DNA from 2 places in the Erwinia sp. 009765445 genome. Region 1 is predicted to be linked to the other one. Evidence: predicted binding sites of a transcription regulator. Region 1 holds the regulator's gene; the other holds the start of a gene.
The links. Region 1 encodes CRP, which controls carbon source genes, mostly activating them, when cyclic AMP is high. Its sites were predicted from a motif close to ATGTGANNNNNNTCACAT; they were not measured.
Positions count from the first base shown of each region.

Region 2: the regulator CRP is predicted to act here: its motif matches at 1,877-1,894, upstream of yrbN (protein YrbN).

Region 1 covers NZ_JBYUWC010000008.1:190,803-194,219, forward strand. The annotation lists gene AC3Y5R_RS10970 (YccS/YhfK family putative transporter) at 1-1,913, opposite strand, end outside; gene crp (cAMP-activated global transcriptional regulator CRP) at 1,972-2,604, opposite strand; gene AC3Y5R_RS10980 (OsmC family protein) at 2,915-3,319, shown strand; gene AC3Y5R_RS10985 (phosphoribulokinase) at 3,349-3,417, opposite strand, start outside.
Region 2 covers NZ_JBYUWC010000014.1:97,943-101,359, reverse strand. The annotation lists gene AC3Y5R_RS16380 (DEAD/DEAH family ATP-dependent RNA helicase) at 1-1,797, opposite strand, end outside; gene yrbN (protein YrbN) at 1,814-1,870, opposite strand; gene nlpI (lipoprotein NlpI) at 1,975-2,859, opposite strand; gene pnp (polyribonucleotide nucleotidyltransferase) at 2,986-3,417, opposite strand, start outside.

The DNA.
Region 1 (3,417 bases):
AGCACGTTAGTGTCAGAGCTGGGGCCGTCATATTCCAGTCGCTGCTGGCAGCGCTGTAACGCAATCTCACAGGACTGCAAATACCGCTCCGCCAGCGATGACGTCAGCATGGTATGCTCACGCGCGAGGATGGTCATCGCGTTGATGTGCTCAACGATAAACTGGCTGTGCGTCACCCACAGCTTCATGTCTGCCAGATAACTCGAATCGAAACCGGGCTCCTGCATCGCCTGATTCAGCGAGTTAAAGAGGGCGTTATGAGCCTGATTGACCCGCATACGCTGGTAAGCCAGCTTTACCGGGTCCTGCTCGTTGCCCAGCAGCATCTGCAGCGCTCCCTGATAGGCTTCCAGCGCATCGTGCGCATTCTGCCGCAGCAGCCCGCTTTGCCACTGCGGCCACAGCCAGATCATGCCGCCAAAGGCAATCAGGCAGCCCATCAGCGTATCCATCAGGCGCGGCAGCAGGAAATCAGCCCCGTTCAGTGACAGCAGTTGAAGGGAGTAAACCGCCGTGACGGTAAAGCCAATCATCGCCCAGCCGTAGAACTTACGGATAAACAGGTAGCTGATCAGGGTGATTGCCAGCATCACCAGCAGCACCAGAGGCTCCGGGGCCTGCAGCCGCAGAGTAACGGCAGCGATAATCAGCCCGGCAAGGGTCCCCAGCGCTCTGTGCTGGATCCGGACTCTGGTGGCGCTGTAACCGTTCTGACTGACAAACATCACCGTCATCAAAATCCAGTAGGGCTTGGGCAGGTTAAAGAACAGCGCCAGCGAGCTGGCAAAGGTCAGCATCACCGCAAAACGGGCGGCGGTGCGCAGCGCGGCGGACGTCAGCGACAGATAACTTCTTATGGCCGGGAGCAGCGGCAGACGGCGCTGGCGGTCGGCCATCAGGTCGCGCTGATAAAGTGGGCGCTGAGTGCGCAGGACGCGGGCAATGCGGCTGAAGTGGTAATAACAGAAGTTGCCGACCGGATTGTCCCGGTGCTGGCGGGAAATTTTTTCCAGCGCCTGAAGCTGCTTATCCATGGTAAATCGCTCAGGCAGCTTATGATAAAGGATATCGTCTGCCAGCTCGCGCAGCCTGGCCGCAATGGTCTGGGCGTTCCAGCGGATCACCGCTTCGGCGTGGCTCTGTTCCACCAGCTTCTGCACCTCTTCCGGCTGATGCAGGCTGACGGAGATATGCTCCTGCAAATCCAGCGCCACCTGAAAGGCGCGGGTCAGCCGCTTGTGATGATTATCGTTATTGGCGGCCAGCATGTGCATTTGCTGGTAGCAGGTGGTGATCAGATCGACCGCTTTCTGCTGACGGGCCAGCAGCGGCGGCAGGGCTTTTTCCGGATCGGTGAGTTTAGTCAGCAGGGTATATTTAGCTTCACAGTAACCGGCCAGCTCCCGATACAGCAGGCTCAGCGTTTCGCGCATCGGCTGCTCTTTCCACAGCCAGAACCAGAACCAGTTGAAGACGCCGTACCAGACCGTGCCCAGTACGTAGAGCATCGGCGGCTGCCAGATTGGCATCCTTCCCGCCAGGCTGAGGGTGAAGATCGCCGCAATCAGCGAGCCGGGCAGCAGTCGTCCGTGCAGCGGGCTGATCTCTCCGGTCACGCCGAGCAGCATCGCCATCACGAACAAAATAGCGGGCAGGGGAACCTGGTGTGCACCCAGGTACTGGATCAGAAAGCTGCTGGAGGCAAACAGGCTACCGCCCACGATCAGGCGTTTGAAAAAGCGTTTATGCGGGGTATCAAGACCGGCGATGTTGCAGCAGGCCGGGACTAAGGAGAACAGCAATCCCTTTTGCAAATCGCCCAGCAGCCATCCGATAGCAACCGGTAAACAGAGCACCAGCGTCTGGCGCAGTGCGTAGTTGACTTCAGGGTGATAAATGATTCGACGCCACATCACTCCGTACCAAATAAAAAGGCGCAACAGAGACTGTTGCGCCGAGGATCAGAGCCGGTTAGCGTGTGCCGTAGACAACGATAGTTTTACCGTGCGCCGAGATCAGGTTCTGATCTTCCAGCATTTTCAAAATACGCCCAACGGTTTCACGGGAGCAGCCAACAATCTGGCCGATCTCCTGACGGGTGATTTTGATCTGCATTCCGTCAGGGTGAGTCATGGCATCCGGCTGTTTAGCCAGATTGAGCAGGGTTTGCGCGATGCGACCAGTCACATCGAGGAAAGCTAAATTGCCCACTTTCTCGGACGTTACCTGCAGGCGGCGCGCCATCTGCGAAGAGAGACGCATCAGAATGTCGGGGTTCACCTGGATCAGCTGGCGGAATTTCTTATAGGAAATTTCAGCGACTTCGCACGCGGTTTTTGCCCGTACCCACGCACTGCGCTCCTGACCCTCTTCGAACAGGCCAAGCTCGCCAATAAAATCGCCCTGATTGAGGTAAGAGAGGATCATCTCTTTGCCTTCTTCATCCTTGATCAGCACCGCTACCGCGCCTTTGACGATGTAGTAGAGGGTTTCCGCTTTCTCACCCTGGTGAATCAGCGTGCTTTTGGATGGATACTTATGAATATGGCAATGTGACAGGAACCATTCAAGTGTCGGGTCTGTTTGCGGTTTGCCGAGAACCATTCGCTGTTATCCTCTGTTGTCATCGTGCCTTAAATACAGGGGCAGAGTTCCCTGTCAGGCGTTGAAATAGTCAAGCGTTTCCCTGTCAGGAAATTTATTCGGCTTCTGTGGGAAGCCAGGCTCGTTATGTCGTTCCGTTTCGTCAAAGCTTGTAGAGTACTGACGAAAGTATTACAGCCTTGTTTGTAGCACAGCTTTGCACGAGTGTCTTCTGTTGTCTCGCTTCAGCATAGTGCGAAATCTGCTGCATTGCCGTTTTTGTTGCTAAAGCGTAATCTGGTGTTAACTGAATGAATTAGAGGAGTTTGTTATGCAGGCACGTGTCAAATGGGTGGAAGGGCTGACCTTTTTGGGAGAATCCTCATCAGGACATCAGGTGCTGATGGATGGCAACTCAGGGGATAAAGCACCCAGCCCGATGGAGATGGTGTTGATGGCAGCGGGCGGTTGTAGCGCGATTGACGTGGTTTCAATCCTGCAAAAAGGCCGTCACGATGTTAAAGACTGTGAGGTTAAGTTGACCTCCGAACGGCGTGAAGAGGCTCCGCGTCTCTTCACCCATATCAATCTGCATTTTATCGTAACGGGTAACGCATTGGGCGATAAAGCTGTGTCCCGCGCTGTCGATCTCTCAGCAGAAAAATATTGCTCCGTTGCGCTGATGCTGGGCAAAGGTGTGGAGATCACTCACAGCTATGAAGTGATTGAGCTGTAAAATATCCCGAGCCCCGCACTGTCGGGGCACTACTCTATCTTCTTCCCTTCGATTAACCGTTGCACCAGCGGCCCCATGATCAGCTCCATCGCCAGCCC
Region 2 (3,417 bases), on a different contig from region 1:
GTCATTGCTGAAACGACGCCCGCCTTCAGAACGGCCACCTTCACGACCGCCGCCGAAACCACCGCGACCAGCACCAGGACCACTACGACGTTCGCCGCCACGATCGTTGCTGCGAGGCTGCGCATCACCAATCAACTGCATATTCATCGGCTTGTTCAGAATGCGCGTGCGGGTGAAGTGCTGCAGAATGTCACCCGGCATGCCTTTTGGCAGTTCGATGGTGGAGTGAGTCCCGAAAAGCTTGATGTTACCGATGTAACGGCTGCTGATATCACCTTCATTAGCAATTGCACCGACAATGTGGCGAACTTCAACGCCGTCATCGCGACCCACTTCAATGCGGTAAACTTCCATATCGCCAACGTCACGACGCTCACGACGTGGACGATCGCCATCACGGCTTTCGCGAGGACCACGGTCCGGACGGTCACCACGGCGGTCGTCACGCTCTTTGAACTCGCGGCGTGGACGTGGAGCCGGATCGGCCGGAACGATCAGAGGACGTTCGCCCTGTGCCATTTTCAGCAGAGCTGCAGCCAGCGTTTCCATATCCAGCTCTTCTTCCGGCTGCATTTTGCTCAGCAGTGCGCGGTACTGGTCCAGATCGCTGCTTTCCAGCTGCTGCTGAACTTTAGCCGCGAACTTAGCCAGACGACGCTGACCCAGCAGTTCTGCGTTTGGCAGTTCAACTTCTGGAATCGTCAGCTTCATGGTGCGTTCGATGTTACGCAGCAGGCGACGCTCGCGGTTCTCAACGAACAGCAGTGCGCGACCGGCACGACCAGCACGACCGGTACGGCCGATACGGTGAACGTAAGATTCAGCATCCATAGGAATGTCGAAGTTTACCACCAGGCTGATGCGCTCAACGTCCAGACCACGGGCCGCAACGTCAGTGGCGATCAGAATATCCAGGCGGCCATCTTTCAGGCGCTCCAGAGTCTGCTCACGCAGCGCCTGATTCATGTCACCGTTCAGGGCAGCACTGTTGTAACCGCTGCGCTCCAGCGCTTCAGCCACTTCCAGGGTCGCATTTTTGGTACGAACGAAGATAATCGCCGCATCAAAATCTTCCGCTTCCAGGAAACGAACCAGTGCATCAGTCTTACGACCGTAAGCAGTCCAGTAGCTCTGGCTGATATCAGGACGGGTAGTCAGGCTTGACTGAATACGCACTTCCTGAGGATCTTTCATAAAGCGTTTGGTAATACGACGAATCGCTTCTGGCATAGTGGCAGAGAACAGTGCGGTCTGATGACCGTCCGGGATCTGAGCCATGATGGTTTCAACGTCTTCGATGAAGCCCATACGCAGCATTTCATCAGCTTCGTCCAGCACCAGACCGCGCAGGTTAGAGAGGTCTAACGTGCCGCGTTTCAGGTGGTCAAGCAGGCGACCAGGCGTACCCACAACAACCTGTGGACCCTGACGCAGTGCGCGCAGCTGTACGTCGTAACGCTGGCCGCCGTAAAGGGCCACTACGTTAAGACCGCGCATGTGTTTAGAGAATTCGGTTACGGCTTCGGCAACCTGAACCGCCAACTCACGGGTTGGTGCCAGCACCAGGATCTGTGGTGCTTTCAGGTTGCTATCAATGTTATTCAGCAGGGGCAGCGAGAACGCTGCAGTTTTACCGCTCCCGGTCTGTGCCATACCCAGCACGTCGCGGCCCGCCAGCAGGTGAGGAATACACTCTGCCTGGATCGGAGATGGCTTGACGTAGCCCATGCCGTTCAGTGATTCAAGGATAGCTTCATTCAGACCAAGGTCAGCAAAAGTGGTTTCAGTATTAGTCATGTAGTACACGTGCCTCTTAGATTGCGGCGGCCAGTCTACATAACTCGTCGTGAAAATATTCAGTCATTTTCATCAAAAAGTGTGAACCGGCTCAAATTAGTGGTTTCGACGAACAAAAAAGCCCTCATCCGCGAAGATGATGACATTTCGAAAATTCGGGCAATAAAAGTTCGTCAGCTATTGCTGGTCAGATTCTGATAAATCGTCTTGTGTCTGGCCGAGTAGCGCCAGCTCCAACAATGCATATCGGTGCTCAACAAAGTTGTGTACATTGTTGGCAACCGTCAGCTTGAACAACGCTTCTGCGTTGTCCTTCTCCCCCAGACTTAGGTAGTGCTTACCTAAATAGAAGTTGGTTTCACTGAGATGTTCAGCGAGCGAGGTGTTATCCGTTGCGTCCGCCTTGAGACGGTCCATCAGCTTGCTTTCGCTGATGTTGCCCAGGTAGAACTCGACAATATTCCATCCCCATTGGTCTCTGACCGCTTTATCATAACGCTGTTGAAGCGCTACTTTGGCCTTGTCGGCGTTCATCTCTCGTTCATCGAGATACAGCCACAAGCTACGGAAAGGATCGTTAGGATCGTCTTGATAAAACGCCAGCAGATCATCTTGCGCTAATTTAAACCTTCCGCCGTAGTACAGGGCGATACCGCGATTTAAATGCGCATAATTGTAAGTTGGATCAAGCTCAAGTACAGAATCGAACGCTTCATAGGCAGCATCAAAATTACCTGCCTGCGTCAGATATATGCCTAAGTAATTGAATACTTCAGGCATATCTGGTCTGACAGACAGCGCTTGTGAAAAATCATTTCGCGCCAGTGCTCTCAAACCTAAACTATCATACAACACTCCGCGCTCATATAACAGCTGTGCGCGTTCATCATCGGTCAGGGCCCGACTGGCAAGAATTTGTTCCATGCGCGCCAGGATGACTTCCTGTTGCAACGTCGGCTGCAGCGGAACAGCCAGAACCTCGTTCTTACGCCAATCCGAGTTGCTGCATCCTGCCAGCGTTATAGCTGTCGCAACGAAACACCAGCGCAAAAAAGGCTTCATTTCCCACTCCCGAATACAAACAATAGGATGAAATCCATTCATCCGCCTGCCGTGCACAAGGTGTCGTCCTGCCCTCGCGATGAAACAGCTCTCCATGACAGTGCATGGAGAGCTCAATGGTCTGACTTATTCTGCTTCTGGGTTCGGCGCAGCTGCCACTTCAGGCTCTGCAGCCTGCTCGGTCGCTTCTTTGATGCTCAGACGCACGCGCCCCTGGCGATCAACTTCCAGTACCTTCACAGGCACTTCCTGGCCCATCTGCAGATAGTCGGTCACTTTCTCTACGCGCTTGTCAGCGATTTGAGAAATGTGCACCAGACCTTCTTTACCGCCGCCGATTGCCACGAAGGCACCGAAGTCAACGATGCGGGTCACTTTACCGTTGTAGATACGGCCCACTTCGATTTCTGCAGTGATCTCTTCGATACGACGGATAGCGTATTTCGCTTTATCACCGTCGGTCGCAGCAATTTTCACCGTACCGTCATCTTCAATTTCGATGGTGGTGCCGGTTTCTTCGGTCAGCGCGCGAATAACAGAACCGCCTTTACCGATAAC